DNA from 3 places in the Cupriavidus sp. SK-4 genome. Region 2 is predicted to be linked to each of the others. Evidence: predicted binding sites of a transcription regulator. Region 2 holds the regulator's gene; each other region holds the start of a gene.
What was found. The regulator sigma-54, encoded in region 2, starts transcription at its own class of promoters, with help from an activator protein. The targets are predictions, from matches to a motif close to TGGCANGNAANCTGCTTT.
Positions count from the first base shown of each region.

Region 1: the regulator sigma-54 is predicted to act here: its motif matches at 2,281-2,298, upstream of CF68_RS00560 (GTP cyclohydrolase II).
Region 3: the regulator sigma-54 is predicted to act here: its motif matches at 3,043-3,060, upstream of urtA (urea ABC transporter substrate-binding protein).

Region 1 covers NZ_JFJW01000003.1:36,949-43,506, reverse strand. Annotated here, with positions in the region: gene CF68_RS00565 (URC4/urg3 family protein) at 1-991, opposite strand, end outside; gene CF68_RS00560 (GTP cyclohydrolase II) at 988-2,226, opposite strand; gene CF68_RS00555 (acyltransferase) at 2,501-3,601, opposite strand; gene CF68_RS00550 (7TM diverse intracellular signaling domain-containing protein) at 4,251-6,197, opposite strand; gene CF68_RS00545 (response regulator transcription factor) at 6,200-6,558, opposite strand, start outside.
Region 2 covers NZ_JFJW01000098.1:58,173-64,730, forward strand. Annotated here, with positions in the region: gene CF68_RS21320 (LON peptidase substrate-binding domain-containing protein) at 1-167, opposite strand, end outside; gene rapZ (RNase adapter RapZ) at 259-1,143, opposite strand; gene CF68_RS21330 (PsiF family protein) at 1,253-1,645, opposite strand; gene hprK (HPr(Ser) kinase/phosphatase) at 1,808-2,779, opposite strand; gene ptsN (PTS IIA-like nitrogen regulatory protein PtsN) at 2,861-3,316, opposite strand; gene hpf (ribosome hibernation-promoting factor, HPF/YfiA family) at 3,774-4,124, opposite strand; gene CF68_RS21350 (RNA polymerase factor sigma-54) at 4,173-5,654, opposite strand; gene lptB (LPS export ABC transporter ATP-binding protein) at 5,790-6,558, opposite strand, start outside.
Region 3 covers NZ_JFJW01000068.1:67,421-73,978, reverse strand. Annotated here, with positions in the region: gene urtB (urea ABC transporter permease subunit UrtB) at 1-1,581, opposite strand, end outside; gene urtA (urea ABC transporter substrate-binding protein) at 1,733-2,989, opposite strand; gene cyoD (cytochrome o ubiquinol oxidase subunit IV) at 3,345-3,713, opposite strand; gene cyoC (cytochrome o ubiquinol oxidase subunit III) at 3,713-4,357, opposite strand; gene cyoB (cytochrome o ubiquinol oxidase subunit I) at 4,363-6,336, opposite strand; gene cyoA (ubiquinol oxidase subunit II) at 6,345-6,558, opposite strand, start outside.

The DNA of each region.
Region 1 (6,558 bases), on a different contig from region 2:
TCACGGTCAGGCCGGCGTCTTCCAGCGGCTCCAGCAGCGAATAGGTCAGCCATTGCGTGAGCTTGTGGAACGGCACCAGCCCGCCCGGCGCGGCCGGATGCCGCCAGCAGTCGCCCAGCGACACGCCTTCGACAATGATCCGCCCCGGCCATACCGGCCCCAGGCCAACCAGCAGCGTGCGCAGCAGGAAGCTGGCGTCGAGCTGCCCGTTGACCGCATGCGCCTTCAGGTAGTCATACAGGTTGCCCAGCCGCGCCGGCCGGCCAAACAGCGCCGGGGTCGCCTCCATCACCTCGCCGAGGCGGCGCAGCAGGCCGGCGCGGCCTTCCAGCCCCACCAGCGGGTTGTGCTGCGCGACCTGGAAGGCGTGGGCGATGCTGTCGGCATCGATGCGCTGCAGCCGCTCGGCGTCCGCGCGCAGCGGATCGCCCGGCGCGGCCGAGAAGCCGCCGCGTGCGAACAGGACGAAGCTGGCCACGCCCAGCCCTTCCGAGCGCGTCAGCACCAGGTCGCTGGCCGGATCGCGGTAACGCCAGTCAGGGCCGGCGCCGGCATCCAGCAGTACGCTTGGAATCACCAGGTCGATGCCGATGCGGGCGCGCTCCTCGCGGTGCTCGGGCCCGCTCAGCGCGGCACGCTCGCACAGCACCTGCCAGCGGTCCGCGCGCTGGTCGACGGCGCCGCTTTCAAAATGGCGCCAGCGGCTGTGGTACGGCACCTGCAGGTCCGGATAGCGCTGGCGGATGGTGCTGGCGACATAGTCGGCAATGGCATGCACGCGGTCCGGATGCCAGGTGAAAAGTTCGGACGCGCCGCTGGCCACGTGTTCGGTGACCGCCGCGCAATGCGTGCGCACCGCCTCGGCACACAGCAACGCCGAAGCGGGGTGCCCTTCCGGCACCGGGCTCAGCCAGCCGGCACCCGGCCGCATCTCGTTACCTGTACCCTGGCGGTCCATGCCGGGCTTGCCATCCTCGGGAAACATCGTCATTCGTTCAACCCCCTGCCCTTTGCCAGGGCCAGTTCGTTCGCATCCGGCGGCGTGTAGTGCGTAAAGTAGCCGGCGGCCACCTTGGCATCGATCTCGACACGGGCGTCGGCGGGAATCAGGGCCTCGGGGATGGCCACCTGCTCGACCACCTCGATGCCCTGCGCCACCAGCGCGCCATGCTTCATGTTGCTCATCGACGCCCAGCGGTCGATGCGGCGGATGCCCAGCCAGTGGAACACATCCGGCATCAGCTCCTGGAAACGCATGTCCTGCACGCCTGCCACGCATTCGGTGCGGGCAAAGTAAGTCTCGGCACGATCGCCGCCCACCTGCCGCTTGCGGGCGTTGTAGACCAGGAACTTGGTCACCTCGCCCAGCGCGCGGCCCTCCTTGCGGTTGTAGACCACCAGCCCGACACCGCCCTGCTGCGCCATCTCGATGCACACCTCGATGCCATGTGCCAGATACGGCCGGCAGGTACAGATGTCTGACCCGAACACATCCGATCCGTTGCATTCATCGTGCACGCGGCACGCCACGCGGGTTTCGGGCTTGCCCAGCTGGCTGACGTCGCCGAAGAAATACAACGTCATGCCGCCGATGGGCGGCAGGAACACCTTCAGGTCCGGCCGCGTCACCAGTTCCGGGAACATGCCGCCGGTCTGCTCGAACAGGCTGCGGCGCAGCACGCTTTCCTTGATGCCGAAACGGGCCGCCAGCCCGGGCAGGTACCACACCGGGTCGACCGCCGCCTTGGTCACGCGCACGTCGCCATTGGCATGGAGGATGTCGCCGTCGGGCTTGAGCCGGCCGGCCGCAATGGCAGACATCAGCTCCGGCATGTTGATATGCGCGCGGGTGACGGCAATGGTGGGGCGGATATCCACGCCGGCCGCGATGCGGTCGGCAAAGACGGTGGACACCAGGTGGCCCCAGGGATCCAGCGAGACAATTTTCTCCGGGTCGCCCCACTGCGGATGCGGGCCGATGGCCTCCGCCGGCGCGGTATCGGTCAGGTCGGTGCGATGGTCGCGCTGCAATGCGCCCGCGGCAACCGCCAGGGCCCGGTAGATGGCGTAGGCGCCAGCGTGAGTGCCGATCACATTGCGCTGCGCCGGATTCGCCAGGCTGGCGATGACCGGCCCGCGCTCGGCCGCCGTGGGGGCGCCCCAGTGGATAGGCTCGGCCGGCTTGTCGCGGCGTGCGTGCGAGGTCAGGACGATATGGTCGGACATGGCACCGGTTCCCGATGGAATCCTGACCAAATGGTCAGGTTTACGATTCCATACTAGGCAACCTTTGTGCCATCGCCCAATGCCCGTTTACGCGAGTGTTGCTCCGATGTGTGTGGCGCCGAACGCAAGTCCGCGCAGGCGGCATGCACGCTTGGCGTGCCGGCGGCGTGACATGGCGGGTGCACAAGCACCAACAAGAGGCGCGCACGCCCATGCTGGCACGGCGCCTTCCGGGGCAAGCCGCACCGTTGCCGCGCGGCCGTGCCTGCAAACGTTACACGCTTTGCCGGCTGGCGCGGTCACGGCCGTTGCCCGGCAGCGCACGCAGCGCCGCCAACGGCCGGGCGCTTTCAATGTAGCGATAGAACAGCGCGCCGGCCACATTGCTGAGCGCCCACGCGGCAACCATGCCGAGCGCGTTCAGCACCGGCTGGCCCGGCGCCAGGTTCGACACCAGCGCGTTGACCAGCAGGCAAACCGGAAAGTGAACCAGGAACACCGAATAGGAAATGCGCCCGAAGAAGCCGACCACGCGCGCCCGCGGCCAGCGCTCCAGCCAACCGCCGCGGCGCGCCACCGCCAGCAGCAGCGCAGTGGCCAGCGCCACCGCGATGCGCAGCCGGAAATCGAAGGCCAGCGCCGCCAGCGCCACCGCGCCGATGACCAGCAGCGGCAACACCGGGCGGCCGGGGTTGGACGCCCAGAAGGCCAGCGCCCCCATGCCATAGGCGCCGAAGAAGTACACCGCCCAGATATCCCACGCGGCATCGCGGTTGAACCAGAACAGCGACGCCACCGCCACCAGCGCCACCATGCCGATGCTGACCCCGGCACCCGCCGGCGCTTTCCCGCGCGCGACGGCGCGTGCGGCCCAAAGCGCGCCCAGCAGCAGCGCAAACAACTGCAGGTCGATGGCCACGTACCAGACCCCGGCCGAGAGCGCATCGACATCGAGCACGTTATGCAGCAGCGTCACATGCGCCAGGAACTGCAGCAGGCCGGGCGGCGCGGGGATCGAGTCATGCACCATCCATTGGCGCGCCAGGGCGGCGCCGGCAATGCTGAGCAGCAGCGCCGCAGCAAAGGGCACCACCAGCTTCTGGTAGCGCCGCCACAGCACCAGCAACGGGTGCTGGCCGATCTCCAGCCGGCCATGCGGCGCCAGGCTGCGCGCGGCGAGAAAGCCGCTGACCACCAGGAAGACCTGCACGGCGATGCGCGCGTAGTCGTACAGCCAGTCCACCAGCCCCGGGGCCAGCCGATACGCGGTATCGGACATCGGGCCATAGAAGGCCAGGTGATGGAGCACGATCAACTGGGAGCTGACGGCTTTCAGGGCGTCGATGCACGGCAGGCGCGACGGACGGGGGCTCATTGTTATAGGAATGTTGCGATTGCCACGGAATGCGCGATTCTACCTGCTTGCACCGGCTCGAATGTGGAACATACGCCACTACCTATAGATTCGTTACACACTGCCCCAGCTTATTGCGAGTTTGCAGGCACATGGATTCATGTCTTAACTAGCAGCGCCTCTAAAGATCTCCCCCGCCAGTTTGCGACTACATTTGACCAGCCTCCCGCGCCGGCTCTTATGCGCCGGTAGCCTAAGCTAGAGGCAGGATTGCCACCTGGGGACGCTTATGCAGCACCGCACGCTCTTCCCCCGCACCGGCCACGCCTTCCGTTGCGGCTTGGCTGAGTGCTCCCTCATCGCCCTTCTGGCCGCAGCCTTGGCGGGATGCGAGGGAGTCCCGCGGGATACCGCAGCAACACCGCCACCGCCCCGTCAGCCAATTACGTCCGGCGACGACGTGTACCCCGCCCCGACCACGGTGCGCGACACGCGACCTGCGGCGCGCACTCCGTAGGCGGCATTTACCTGCGGCATCGGCGTGCCGGTCTCGGGTGTCGTCCGACAAAAACAGAAGCTGGCCGGGAAGGGACCTTGGCTCGCCGCAGGCCGGTTGTCTCTTCGGGACAGCCACGGCATCGGAACACCGGCCTGCCAACTACACGACGGCCTAACCTTGGCCCTGAACCGGAGGATCAGTCTCTATGGCGAAGCCGGCAGGCTTTGGGCCACGGGGGGTAATGCCAGGGTCAGGAACTCGATCATTGGCTCGGCCGGGCTGCAGCTCAAGTGGTGATCCAAGGGTGTCGGCCTCGATTGGGATACGCACGGTCAGCATTGTCCCCTCCCCTGTGGATCGCACGCTGAACGTCCCGCCAAGACGCCGGGTACGCGCGCGCATGCTGCGCATGCCGGTGCCCGGATGCCGTTCGATGGCGGCGGGTTCGAAGCCCATTCCGTTGTCGCTGACAATCAGCTCCAGCCCCCGGGCATCATTGCGCAGGACGACGTCCGTGCGACTCGCCTTGCTGTGCTTCAGTACATTGGTCAGCGCCTCTTGCACGGTCCTCATGACATCAAGAATTTGCGAAGTCGGCAGATAGCATTGATCGAGGCCAGTGAGCTGCCACCGGCACTCGATGTCGTGGCTCTCGAACAGCCGCGTAAGACGGTGCCGCAGTGGCACGATCTGACCTGCCAGTGCGTGCTCGCCAAACTGCTGGCTGGAGGTGGTATCGATGATGATGCGCAGGTCGTCGCGCAACTCCTTTAGGATCGACAGGACCTGGCCTGGCGGGATGTTGTGAGGGATGCGCTCCAGTGTCGCAATTCCGCTGACGAGCGTGCCGCCGAGGCCGTCGTGCAGGTCGTGTGCGAGATTGAGCCGTTCACTGAGCCGCGCATTGGCGACTTCGAACTCGCGCTGGCGATCCAGGTTGGCTGCGAGCTCCGCCTTGGCCGCGTCGATCTTGCAGTGCAGTTCGTCATTGAATCGTTCGATGCGGCGCAGGTTGGCGACGAAGCGCCAGGCCAGCACCAGCGCCATGGCGATCATCTGGAACTGCGAAGTGAGGGCTGCGTAGTAGAGGTTGTCCTTGAGGATGCCAAGAAAGCTCAGCAGGTCGTGTACCGCGGCGGCAAGGAAAATTGCAATGCAAAACGACAGGATGCGATGATCGGTGCGGCCACTGCGCCAGGCAAAGCAGAGAAATACAAGGCACGTCGCGAAGAAATTGCACGCCAGTCCCACCGTCAGCGTGTTGCGCACCTCGGTCAGGTAACCGTGCGGCGCCCCGAGCATGACGGCCGCGCCCAACACTACCAGCGTCCACAGCGCCGCTTCAATGCGCGGCAGGCGCCGTTCGCAGAAGCGCACCATGGACATCGTGAAGGCAGCACTGTAGATGAGCAGCGCGATGATATTTGCGCGCCCCCAGGCATCGGTACTGGCAAACGGCCAGGTGCTCGTCGCCACCTGATTCAGCGCCACCCACCACCAGGCCAGCGACATCAGGCTGAACCAGCCGTAGGTCACTTCTTGCCGGCGCATCACCCAGAGCGAAAAGAAGAAGCAACCTAGCGCGACGGTGACTGCAAGGCTGACCAACTGCAGATCATGACGCAGCCGGTAGGCCTGTTCGTAAGCGGCCCGCAGGCGGTCCGGGTCGGCGACCGATACTGGTCCAAGTCCGGGTTGGTATGCCGACAGCCCCGAGACGCGAATCAGCAGCGTGTTGGTGCCCTCCCGCAGCAACGGCGGAGATATCAACTGATAACGGGGAGTATTCCAGGCTCGCGTGAGCGGTTCGACGAGGCTCGCGTCACGCATCAGCAAGCTGCCGTTGAGATAAACGGCCCCCGCCATATTCAGGTAAGCAAGCATCAGCGCCGTGGGTTGGCTTGCATCCGTGCACTGCCAGCTCAGCCGGTACCAGACCACGCCGTCGAAATCGGGCCAGCGCGAGGACCAGTCGTCCGGCAGCGACACCGGGACCCAGCCCGCCGCCGGCGGGCTATCACCCTGCCAGGTCGATCGGGCAGCCTCTATGCGGGTGAAGGCGGTGGCGCCCGGCCCTTCCTGCGCGATTGCAGCGCCGGCGAGGAGCGTGGCCCCCAAGATCAGCGCAACAAGCCATGCGCACGCGCTTCGAACACGGCCTGGGTGCGGGAGTGGACGGCCAATTTCTTGTATATGTTCCTGATGTGGCATTCGACCGTCAGTCTGGACAAGGACAGCAGATCCGCGATCTCCCGATTGGTCAGGCCCTTGCCGACCAGCGAGAGGATTTCGATTTCCCGTGCGCTCAGCGGCGACGCGCCGACCAATCGGCGCGCATGGATTTCCGCCCCGCCAGGCAATGGTGCCGTCGTGGCGACCAGATCGAGGATGTACCTGGCAACGAAAGGATCGATCGGCGCTCCGCCGCGCAGCGCACTGCGGATCGACAAGGAAATCTCGAGGTCGTCGCGCTCCTTGA
Region 2 (6,558 bases):
TCGCGCAGGCAGTTGCGCACCATGTCGACATAGCGCGCCTCGAACACGCGCAATGGCAGCCGTCCACCGGGAAACAGCACGGTGTGCAACGGGAACAGCGGCAGGTTGTCGAGCGTCCGTGGCGGATCTTCTGATGCCGTGGGACGGTAGAGGTCGGTCGAGGACATGCAGTGCCAGCTTGGGTATCGCGCAGCAATGGGCCAGCCGGCCAACGCGGCGCGCAGATGCCAATGATGCCAGTGGGCAGTCCCGCCTGCGTCAGCCCGCCGGTGCGAGCTCTCGGTGTCTCACCAGCACATTACCATGCGCCCGGAAGTAGTTGGCAAGCCTTTCCGCAATATAGACAGAGCGATGCTGGCCGCCGGTGCAGCCGATCGCCACGGTCAGGTAGCTGCGGTTGTCGGCAATGAAGCTTGGCAGCCACTTTTCCACGTAGGCGCGAATATCCTCGGCCATTGCCAGCACCATTGGCTGGGCCTGCAGGAAGTCGATCACCGGCGTGTCGCGCCCCGTCAGCGGGCGCAAAACCAGGTCGTAATAGGGGTTGGGCAGCGAGCGCACGTCGAACACCATGTCCGCATCGCTGGGCACGCCGTGCTTGAAGCCGAACGACTCGAACAGCAGCGTCAGCCGCTGGCTGTCGTCGCGGATCAGCTCCTTGATCCAGCTGCGCAGCGTATTGGTGCGCACATTGCTGGTGTCGATGCGGTGCGCGGCCTCAGCCAGCGGGCTCAGCAGCGCGCGCTCCATCTCGATCGCTTCCATCAGCGCGGTGTCGTTGAAGGCGGGTTCACCGCCCGGACCCGGCATGCCGTCGGTACGCACCGACAGAGGGTGGCGGCGGCGCGTCTCGGAGTAGCGCTGCACCAGTGCGTCGGTGCTGGCGGTCAGGAACACCACCTCGACCTGGTGCTCCGCGGCCAGCGCGCGCACGGTGTCGGGCAACTGGTCGAGCGACTCGCGGCTGCGGATGTCAGTGGCGACGCCCAGGTGCGTATAGCCCTGGCTGTCGAGATAGCGGGTCAGTTCCGGGATGAACTGAGCCGGCAGGTTGTCCACGCAGTAGTAGCCTGCGTCTTCGAGCACGTTCAGTGCGACGGACTTGCCGGAACCGGATATGCCGGTGATGAGGATGATGCGCATAGCACCTGAAGCATAGCATCAGGTGCTGGCTGCGTCATGACAGGGAGTTTACACAGGCAAAAATGGCGAACCTCCCGGTTCGCCATTCTTCTTCAGCTTGCGCCGTCGCTCAGGCTGCCTTGGACAGGCATTCCTTCATGTAGGCCTTGTATTCGTCGCCCTTCTTGCCCTTGCCCGACTTGCTGCAGGAGGCCATTTTCTCCTGCTGGGTCTTGGACGCGCCCTTGGACAGGCATTCCTTCATGAACGCCTTGCGTTCGTCGCCCTTCTTGCCGGCGGCTTCCGTATTGCAGGCCTTCATCTTGTCCTGCTGGGAATTGGCTGCGGGCTTGTCCGGGGTAGCCGGGGTGGCGGGCGTGGCAGGCATGGCCGGCGTTGCCGGTGCGGTGGCCGCCGGCTTGGCTGGCGTAGCGGGGGTTGCCGGCGTGGCGGTGGTCTGTGCAAAAGCGCTGGCGGCGATCATCGGGGTGACCAGCGCGCACATCGCGATCAGTTTCTTCATGCTTGCTCTCCTGGGTGTGGAAAACTTCATGGCCGCGCGCCATTGCCGGCGTTGCAGCTTCCGTAACGGGCGCGATGCCCATTACAGCACAAAACGGAGCATGCCTGAAGAACGTTGACGTCCTGCGTCAACGCCGTTGTAAGTAAATGAAAACGCTGGCGCTCAGAGCAGGCGGCCCTGGCCGCGCGAAACCGCATCGGCCTGCATCGCGGCGCGCTGCCGGTCCATGAAGTCGCGCAGCGTATCGATGCCGCGCAGGCGCAGGATGGTGTTGCGCACCGCGGCCTCGACCAGCACGGCCAGGTTGCGCCCGGCCGCCACCTGGATCTTGACCATGTGGATCGGCAGGCCCAGCACGTCGAGGTATTGCGAATCGAGCGGCAGCCGCTCGAACTCGCCGTCATTGCGGCGCACCAACTGCACCACCAGCTTGATCTTCATCTTCCGGCGCACCGCGGTCTCACCGAAGATGGTCTTGATGTCGAGCAGGCCCAGGCCGCGTACTTCAAGCAGGTTCTGCAGCAGCGGCGGGCAGCGGCCTTCGATGAAATCCGGCCCCAGGCGCACGAAGTCTACGGCATCGTCGGCCACCAGCCCGTGGCCGCGCGAGATCAGTTCCAGGCCCAGTTCGCTCTTGCCCAGGCCCGATTCGCCCATGATCAGCACGCCCATACCCAGGATGTCGAGGAATACCCCGTGCATGGTCACGCGCGGCGCGGAGATGCGCGACAGGTACAGGCGCAGGTGGTCGATCACCGCGGCGGACGACACCGGCGTGGTGAACAGCGGCGTGGACGAGCGCGTGCAGCGCAGTTCCAGGTCGGGCGGCGGCTCCATGCCGTCGGCGATCACCAGGAAGGGCGGCTCCAGCAGGATCAGCTCGCCCATCTGGCGCTTGCGGGTCTCGTCGTCCAGCCGCTGGTAATAGGTGATCTCGGGCTTGCCGAGCACCTGGATGCGGTTGGGGTGGATCAGGTTCAGGTGGCCCACCAGGTCGGCGGCGGAGGTGGCTTCGCGGGCGAACTCCACGTCGAAGGCGCGGTCCGCGCCTTCCAGACCGGCCACCCACGAGAGTTTGATGTCGGCTGCGTTGTCGTCGAAGATGGACTGGGAGGTGACGCCGGTGAGTTCCATGCTGTATGACTGGTGGGGCGGTTTGCGAAGCGCCTTGGCGCCTGCCCGGTCTGGTGCCGGCCCGCCTGGGGGATCAGGGGATCAGGGATGCCATGCGATCAGCAACTGATGGACGGCATCGGGCGTGGGCAGCGTGGCCAGTCCTTCACGCATGTCGCGGTCGGAAAGCAGTTGCGCGATTTCAGACAGGATTTCCAGGTGCTGCTGCGTAGCCTGTTCGGGCACCAGCAGGAAGATCAGCAGCGATACCGGCTTGCCATCCGGCGATTCGAACGGAATTGGTTCGGCCAGGCGCATGAAGGCGGCCAGCGGCTGCTTCAGGCCCTTAATGCGGCCGTGCGGGATCGCCACGCCGGCGCCCAGGCCGGTGGATCCAAGCGACTCGCGCGCGAACAGGTTGTCCGTCACGATGGCGCGCGCCACACCATGGTTGTTCTCGAAGAGGAGCCCGGCCTGCTCGAACACACGCTTCTTGCTGGTGACGCTGACGTCGAGGGTGATGTTGCCGGGTGGCAGCAATTTGGCCAAACGATTCATGGGCGATGCGCAGGATTTCAGTTAGCGGGCGGGACCGTTCCGCCGGGCAGTGGGCTGGCTCCGGGCTGCCGTTGGCCTGGCCGGAGGCGTCCGGCCCATTATAGAGCAGCGACTACTCCCGTATTGTGCAGCGCAACGGGGCAAGCCGGTGCAGAACGATACATGGTGATGCAATCGTGCCTCCGGGTCGGGGAGCCGGTGCACCGGTGCGGGGCACGGCCAGGATTCCCTCTCTTTGTATGGCGCAGCATACACCTTGGCGCAGCGCTTGCGAACACTCTTGCCCGTTCGGGTGAAAAGCGTTGGCTCCGGCGCCACAGCCGGGCCGCACCGCCAGTGCGGGCGCGGCATGCCGGCGGCAATCCGGAACGCGAGGGCGCAAAAAAGCCGCGCTTCGTTGCGCGGCTTGCCTGTTCAATCCTGATTCAGCAGCCCGCTGCGGGGCTGCCGGGCACGGTCATTGCTGCATTTGCGCTGCGGCCATCTGGTACTTGACCGCTTCGCGGTCGTGGCCTTGCACGCGATCCTTGTAGCGGATCACCTGACGGTCCAGCTTGTCGACGAGTGCGTCGATCGCTGCATATAGGTCTTCGTGATGCGCCTCGACAAAGATGTCCTTGCCCTTGAGATGTAGATTGATTTCTGCGTACTGACGCCGGTCCTTTTCCTTGTGGTTGTCGACAGAGAGCAGCACGCTAACGCCAATGACCTGATCGAAATGCCTGACGATTCGCTCCAGCTTCGTTTCCACGTACTCACGCAGAGGGGGCGTGATGTCCAGGTGGTGTCCACTGATCTTGAAGTTCATAGCGCTTCTCCTTCTGAAAGAGCCTCACCAGGCAGGCGGTGGGCTCGGCTACAAAGACTTGCGGAGATTGACTGCGGGGATCTTCAGGGCTTCGCGATACTTGGCAACAGTGCGGCGCGCAACAACAAAGCCTTGCTCACCCAGCAGTTCGGCAATGCGACTGTCGGAAAGGGGATTCCTCGGGTCTTCGGCTCCTATCAGTTGCTTGATCAAGGCGCGGATGGCCGTTGATGAAGCCGCGCCACCGGTTTCGGTGGACACGTGGCTGCCGAAGAAGTACTTCAGTTCGAAAGTACCCATCGGCGTTGCCATGTATTTATTGGTCGTCACCCGGGAGATGGTTGACTCGTGTAAACCCAGTGTATCGGCAATCTCCCGCAAAACCAAGGGGCGCATGGCGATTTCGCCGTGACTGAAAAAGTTCTTTTGACGCTCGACAATGGCCTGCGAGACACGCAGGATTGTGTCGAACCTCTGCTGGATGTTCTTGATCAGCCAGCGCGCCTCCTGCAGCTTCTGCTGCAGCCCGGCCGTGCCGGACTCACCCTTCGCGCCACGCAGGATTTGTGCATACATGTCATTGATGCGCAGCCTCGGCATCACATCCGGATTGAGCTGCGCGATCCAGCCGCCGCCACCCTTGCGCACGAACACGTCCGGCACCACGAAGTCGGCCTCCGGGCGGCTGTGTGCATGGCCGGGGTAGGGCGCCAGCGAGCGGATCAGTTCGTGTGCGGACTTCAGCGCCACTTCATCGACCTGCAGCGCCTTCTTCAGCCGCGTGTAGTCGCGTACTGCGAGCAACTCCAGGTGGTTGGTGACGATGTTCAGCGCCAGTTCGCGCTGCGGGTGCGTCAGGCGCCGCAACTGCAGGGCCAGGCACTCGGCGGCGTTGCGCGCGCCCACGCCGGGCGGGTCGAAGCTCTGCAGCAGCGTGAGGATGGCGTGGACTTCGTCGATCTCAAACTCGAGTTCTTCCGGCAACTCCGTGCAGATCTCCTCAAGCGATGCGCTCAGGTAGCCATCGTCGTCGAGCGATTCGATCAGGAAGATGGCCAGGCCCTTGTCGCGCGCCGAGATCTTTAGCGGCGTGAGCTGCTCCATCAGGTACTCGCGCAGCGTGGGCTCGGCTTCGCGCAGCTGCATCGGTGTTTTTTCGTCCTCGTCGCCCTGGGGGCGGCGCGCAAAGTCGTCCAGGCTCCAGTCGCCGCTGCCATAGTCGTCGCCGTTGCCGCTGTCGCCATAGCTGTCATCGTCACCCGCGCCGTCGGCGCGGGCGTCGCCATTGCCCTGGGGCTCTGCCGGGGCGGGCGCCGGTGCGCTCTGCAGGTTGACCGAGCCGTCGGCCGCCACGCGCAGCGGGCTTTCGATCCAGTCGTTCTCGCGCTCGAGCAGCGGGTTTTCCGTCAGCGCCTGTTCGACCTCTTGCTGCAGTTCCAGCGTGGAGAGCTGCAGCAGCCGGATCGACTGCTGCAGTTGCGGGGTCAGGGCCAGATGCTGGGAAAGGCGGAGCTGTAGCGACGGTTTCATGCGACCTATTCTATGCGCATCTTTCCGTTGTTGGAACGGAAATTGCTATCGCTTGTGCGGTCCGATCGCCGCTGGCTGTGGGAGGGCCCACGCGCGTCCGCGAAGAGGCCTGCCGCTCGCGGGCAGGCCGCTAAATCACATGCGGAAGTTCTCGCCCAGGTAGACACGCCGCACTGCGTCATTGGCGATGATTTCCTCGGGCTGGCCCGCGGCCAGCACCGTGCCTTCGCTGATGATGTAGGCGTGGTCGCAGATGCCGAGCGTCTCGCGCACGTTGTGGTCGGTGATCAGCACGCCGATATTGCGCGCCTTAAGGAAGCTGACGATGCGCTGGATCTCGCCCACGGCGATCGGGTCCACGCCGGCGAAGGGCTCGTCCAGCAGGATGAAGCGCGGTGACGACGCCAGCGCGCGCGCGATTTCCACGCGGCGGCGCTCGCCGCCCGACAGCGACAGCGCCGGGTTGTTGCGCAGGTGCGCGATCTGCAGGTCGTCGAGCAGCGAATCCAGGCGGCGCTCGATCTCGGCCTTGGCCAGCGGCTTGCCGTTGCTCACCTGCAGCTCCAGCACCGCGCGGATGTTCTCTTCGACGTTGAGCTTGCGGAACACCGAGGCTTCCTGCGGCAGGTACGACAGCCCCATGCGCGCGCGCTCGTGGATCGGCAGGCCGCTGATGTGGTCGCCGTCGAGCACGATATCGCCTTCGTCCAGCGCCACCAGGCCCACGATCATGTAGAACGATGTGGTCTTGCCCGCGCCGTTGGGCCCGAGCAGGCCGACCACCTCGCCGCTCTTCACGTCGAGCGAGACGTCCTTGACCACCGTGCGCGAGCCATAGCGCTTCTTCAGGTGGCGCACGACCAGCGTGCTGCCGCCGGCAAGGACGGTGGAGGCTTCGACGGAA
Region 3 (6,558 bases), on a different contig from region 2:
CACGATCAGCACCAGGACAAAGATCTTGGCCAGCACCGCGCCATAGAAGGGCTCGATGAACTTGTTGATGATGCCCAGCCCGAAGGCGCCGACGATGGTGCCCGCCAGCTGCCCCACCCCGCCCAGCACCACCACCATGAAGGAATCGATGATGTAGGCCTGGCCCAGGTCGGGACCGACATTGCCGATCTGCGACAGCGCGCAGCCGCCCAGCCCGGCAATGCCGGCGCCGAAGGCAAAGGCGTAGCTGTCGACCTTCCAGGTGCGCACGCCGACGCAGGCCGCCATGGTGCGGTTCTGCGTGGTGGCGCGCACGAACAGCCCCAGCCGCGTGCGGTTCAGCACCGCCCATGCCACCGCCACCACCGCCAGCGCGAACAGGATGATGACGATGCGGTTGTAGGGGATCACCAGGCCCGGCATCCACTCGATGCCACCGCTCATCCAGGCCGGGTTGGCCACCTCCACGTTCTGCGCGCCGAACAGCGTGCGCACCGCCTGCATCAGCAGCAGGCTGACGCCGAAGGTGGCCAGCAGCGTTTCCAGCGGGCGGCCGTACAGGTGACGCAGCACCAGCCGCTCCAGCACGAAGCCCACTACGGCTGCCGCCAGGAACGAGGCCGGCAGCGCCGCCGGCAGGTACCAGTCGAACGCACCCGGCGCGTAGGCGCGGAACAGCGACTGCACCACGTAGGTGGCATAGGCGCCGATCATCAGGAATTCACCGTGCGCCATGTTGATGACGCCGATCAGGCCATAGGTAATGGCCAGCCCGAGCGCGGCCAGCAGCAGCACGCTGCCCAGGCTCAGCCCGGCGAACAGGTTGCCGACCAGCTCGGCGCGGCGCTGGTCGCTGCGCAGCGTGTCCAGCGCCTGCTGCGCGGCCAGGCGCACGTCGGCATCGGGCTCGCGGTAGTTGCCGGCGCTGTCGCGCTCCACCAGCGGCGCCAGCTTCTGGCGGCTCTGCGGGTTGCTGTCGCTGCCGAGGATGCGGATGGCTTCAAGCCTCGCGTCATGCGCTGCGGGATCGGCCGGCTCGGCCAGCACCAGGTTGGCCCAGATCACGTCCAGGCTGGTGCGCAGGCCGGCATCGGCCTCGTTCTTGCGGGCGGCTTCGACCGCGGCGCGCGAGGCGCTCTCGGGCTGGTCGCGCAGCGTGGCGATGGCCTGCGCGCGCACCGCGATGTCGGTCGACTGCAGCAGCAGGCTGCTGGCGGCGCTGTCGACCAGCGCACGCAGGCTGTTGTTCAGGGTCAGGGATTCGAGCTCGTCGGCTTTCACCGCGACCGGTTTGCCGGTGACGGCATCGACGGTCTTGTCGCCATCCTGGCGCACCATGCCGACCGACGGCGCATATTGCAGCGCGTCGTCCTGCAAGGCCTTCAGGATCGGGCCGGCCTGTTCGGGCGGCGCCTTGGCCAGCGCGGTCAGCGCCGCGGTCTTGGCATCGAAATCGTCTTCGGCCAGCGGCTTCAGCTCGGCCTGCGTCAGCGCCGCGGCCCACGGCGCAGCCGCCAGCAGCAGCGCCGCCAGCAAGGCGCGCAGCCATGGCAGGATGGAAACGGATAAGGAATTGCGCATAGGTGCTGGCGAGTTGCGGAATGAGTGTTTGGGGAGAAGGCAGGTGTCCATGACGAAGCGAGTGCCATCTGGCTGGCAAGCGCCAGCCCTCTCCCCCAGCCCCGCTCCCGCAAGCGGGACAGGGGAGCCAACCGGCAGCAGGTGGCCCGGCTTACATCACCTTGTCCGGCTTGCCTTCGTTACCCGCGATAAACGGGCTCCACGGCTGCGCGCGCACCGCCTTCGGCGTCTTCCACACCACCGAGAACTGGCCGTCGCCCTTCACTTCGCCGATCATCACCGGCTTGTACAGGTGGTGGTTCTCGCCCATGGTCAGCGTGAAGCCGTCCGGTGCCTTGAAGGTCTGGCCGTACATGGCCGCGCGCACCTTGTTGGTGTCGGTGGTGCCGGCCTTCTTCACGGCCTGCGCCCACATATGGATGCCCACGTAGGTGGCTTCCATCGGGTCGTTGGTCACGCGCTTGTCGCCGCCGGGGAGGTTGTTGGCCTTGACCCATGCCGCCCACTGCTTGCGGAAGGCTTCGTTCTCGGGGTTCTTGACCGACATGAAGTAGTTCCATGCGGCCAGGTGGCCCACCAGCGGCTTGGTATCGATGCCGCGCAGTTCCTCTTCACCCACCGAGAACGCCACCACGGGCACGTCCTTGGCCTTCAGCCCGGCATTGCCCAGCTCCTTGTAGAACGGCACGTTGGAGTCGCCGTTGATGGTGGAGATCACCGCGGTCTTGCCGCCCTGCGAGAACTTCTTGATATTGGCGACGATGGTCTGGTAGTCGCTGTGGCCAAACGGGGTGTAGACCTCTTCGATGTCCTTGTCGGCAACGCCCTTGCTCTTCAGGAAGGCGCGCAGGATTTTGTTGGTGGTGCGCGGGTAGACGTAGTCGGTGCCCAGCAGGTAGAAGCGCTTGGCGCCGCCGCCTTCCTTGCTCATCAGGTATTCCACCGCCGGGATCGCCTGCTGGTTGGGCGCCGCACCGGTGTAGAAGACGTTCTTGGACATTTCCTCGCCTTCATACTGCACCGGGTAGAACAGCAGCGAGTTCAGTTCCTCATAGACCGGCAGCACCGACTTGCGCGACACCGAGGTCCAGCAGCCGAAGGTCACCGCGACCTTGTCCTTGGTGATCAGCTGGCGCGCCTTTTCCGCGAACAGCGGCCAGTTCGAGGCTGGGTCCACCACCACCGGCTCCAGCTTGCGCCCCAGCACGCCGCCGCTCTTGTTGATCTCGTCGATGGTCATCAGGGCCACGTCCTTCAGCGACGTCTCCGAAATGGCCATGGTGCCGGACAGCGAGTGCAGGATACCGACCTTGATCGGTTCCTTGGACTGCGCCATGGCCAGCGGGCTGGTACCGATCATTGCCGCGGCGGCTATCGCCGACAGCTTCAGCATGTCACGTCGTTGCATTTGCAGCTCCCGTTTATGGTGTTAGTCAGGGACTACGCTCCCCGGGTGATGCTTCTGCAACTAGCGTGCCATGGAGGCAGGCCGCCTGATACCCACCGCGCCGGCGGCAGATGGCGTGCTGGCGCGGCGCGCAGGCGCTGCCGCCGCCCGCGATCGCGCATCCGCACCAGAGCAGTGCGGGCGGCGCACGCACCACTCCCGTGCATCTGTGCAATTCCGTGCGGGCGGCATGCGCAAGGCACCAGGCGCTGCGCGTCCCCGCACCAAGGCCGGGCGCCATGCCCCAAGGCAGGCGACGGGCAAAAAAAAAGGGGCCCCTTGCAGGGCCCCGCTCTCGATGCCAGGACGTTGGTCCTTACATCACCATCATGTTGGCATTCAGGTTGTGCATGATCCACAGCGAACCCGCCACCACGATCACCAGGATCAGCGCCGTGAACAGCAGCGCGATCACGTTGCTGCGCTGCTCGGACGACGTGTCCAGGTGCAGGAAGTACTTCAGGTGGACCAGCATCTGGACCACGGCCATGCCGAGGATGATCCAGAGGATGGTGCCCTTGTCCATGCTGCCGTCCATCACGAGCTTGAACGGGATCACGGTCAGGATCACCGCCAGGATAAAGCCGATCGCATACGACTTGAAGCTGGCGTGGGTGTCATGACCCGCGTGCGAATCGTGCGAGTCGTGGGCGCCGTGCGCCGCCGGTGCGTTGTGTTGTGCCATCACAGATGTCCCATCAGGTAGACCACGGTAAACACGCCGATCCAGACCACGTCCAGGAAGTGCCAGAACAGCGACAGGCACATCAGGCGCTTGCTCAGGGTCGGGGTGATGCCCTTCTTCGACAGTTGCCACATCAGCACGATCATCCACAGCATGCCGCTGGCGACGTGCAGGCCGTGGGTGCCGACCAGCGTGAAGAACGACGACAGGAACGCGCTGCGGCCCGGGCCGGCGCCTTCGGCGATCAGGTGATGGAATTCGTTGATTTCCATCGCCATGAATGCCGCGCCCAGCAGGAACGTGATGCCGAGCCACACCTGCACGCGGCTGAGGCTGCGGTTCTGCAGCGAGATCATCGCCATGCCGTACGTGATCGAGGAGAACAGCAGGATGAAGGTCTCCACCAGCACGTAGTTGAGCTCGAACAGCTCCTTCGCCGACGGGCCGCCTGCCAGTTCGCCGCGCAGCACGGCGAAGGCCGCGAACAGTCCGGCGAAGATGATGCAGTCGCTCATCAGGTAGATCCAGAAGCCATACACCGTATTGGCACTGGTATCGTGGTGCGCATGGTCATGGCCGTGCGCGTCGGCGTGAGCCGAGGCGCCTGCCTGCGCGGGGATGCGGTCTAGGACTTGAGTCGACATGGTTCTCAGGCTTGCGAAGCAATGCGCTGCAGTTGGCGCGTTTCGATCTGCTCGACCTCGGTGGCCGGCACGTAGTAGTCGATGTGGTCGTCGTTGCTGCGGTGGATGAACGCCCAGATCATGCCCACCAGGCCAACCGCGGCCATCCACCAGATATGCCAGGTCAGGGCAAAGCCGAACACCAGGCTGAAGGCGCCGATGATGAAGCCCGCGCCCGTGTTCTTGGGCATGTGGATCTTCTCGTAGCCTTCGGTCGGCAGGGTCTCGCCACGGGCCTTCATGTCGGCGAACGCGTCCAGGTCACGCACCACCGGGGTGTGCGCGAAGTTGTAGAACGGCGGCGGCGACGAGGTGGCCCACTCCAGGGTACGGCCGCCCCACGGGTCGCCGGTCACGTCGGCCAGCTTCTTGCGGTCGCGGATCGACACCACGATCTGCAGCACCTGGAAGAAGATGCCCAGCGCCACGAACACCACGCCGACCACGGCCAGGTACAGCCACGGCGTCCAGGCCGGGTTGTCGGTGTGGTTCAGGCGGCGGGTCATGCCCATCAGGCCCAGCACGTACAGCGGCATGAAGGCGAAGTAGAAGCCGACCAGCCAGCACCAGAAGGCGCACTTGCCCAGGCGCTCGTTCAGCTTGAAGCCGAACGCCTTCGGCCACCAGTAGGTGATGCCGGCCAGGTAGCCGAACAGCACGCCGCCGATGATCACGTTGTGGAAGTGGGCGATCAGGAACAGGCTGTTGTGCAGCACGAAGTCGGCAGCCGGCACGGCCATCAGCACGCCGGTCATGCCACCGATCACGAAGGTGATCATGAAGCCCAGCGTCCACAGCACCGGCGAGGTCATCTGGACCCGGCCGCGGTACATGGTGAACAGCCAGTTGAAGATCTTCACCCCGGTCGGGATGGAGATGATCATGGTGGTGATGCCGAAGAACGCGTTGACGTTGGCGCCCGAGCCCATCGTGAAGAAGTGGTGCAGCCACACGATGAACGACAGCACCATGATCGCGGCGGTCGCGTACACCATGCCCTTGTAGCCGAACAGCTTCTTGCCCGAGAACGTGGCGATCACTTCAGAGAAGATGCCGAACGCCGGCAGGATCAGGATGTACACCTCGGGGTGGCCCCAGATCCAGATCAGGTTCACGTACATCATGGCGTTGCCGCCACCATCGTTCGTGAAGAAGTGCGTACCGACGTAGCGGTCCAGGCCCAGCAGCGCCAGGGTCACGGTCAGCACCGGGAAGGCGGCCACGATCAGCACGTTGGTGCACAGCGCGGTCCAGGTGAACACCGGCATGCGCATCAGCGTCATGCCCGGCGCGCGCATGCGCAGGATCGTCACCAGGAAGTTCACGCCGGTCAGCAAGGTGCCCAGGCCCGAGATCTGCAAGCTCCAGAGGTAGTAGTCCACCCCCACGCCCGGGCTGAAGTCCAGTCCCGACAGCGGCGGATAGGCCAGCCAGCCGGTCTTGGCGAATTCACCGACGCCCAGCGAGACATTGACCAGCATGGCGCCCGACACGAACAGCCAGAAGGAGAGCGTGTTCAGGAACGGGAAGGCCACGTCGCGCGCGCCGATCTGCAGCGGCACGACCAGGTTCATCAGGCCGGTCATCAGCGGCATGGCCACGAAGAAGATCATGATCACGCCGTGGGCGGTGAAGATCTGGTCGTAGTGCTCAGGCGGCAGGACGCCGGTCGCGCCATTGGTGGCGAGCGCCAGCTGGGTGCGCATCATGACCGCGTCGGCGAAGCCGCGCAGCAGCATGATCAGCGCGACCAGGCAGTACATCACGCCGATCTTCTTGTGGTCGACCGAGGTGAACCACTCGTTCCAGAGGTAGCCCCACTTCTTGAAATAGGTGATCGCGCCTAGCAGCGCGGCCCCGCCCAGGGCGACGCCGGCCAGAACGACCATGATGATCGGCTCATGAAACGGAATCGCCGACAAACTCAACTTGCCAAACATCATTGCTCCTAGGATTGCGCGCCCAGCGCCAGCTTGGCCGGCGTGGTCATCGACAGCTGCTCTTCACCGAGGGTGTTGCGCGACGTGCAGATCGGGCCGCCCTTGAACCCGTCGGCGGCGACAGCCGTGCCGCTGTGGTCCATGTACTTGTGCAGGATGTTGCGGAAGAGCTGGTCTTCCACCTTGCCGTAGTACGTGACCGGCTCCTTCTCGCTGGGTTGT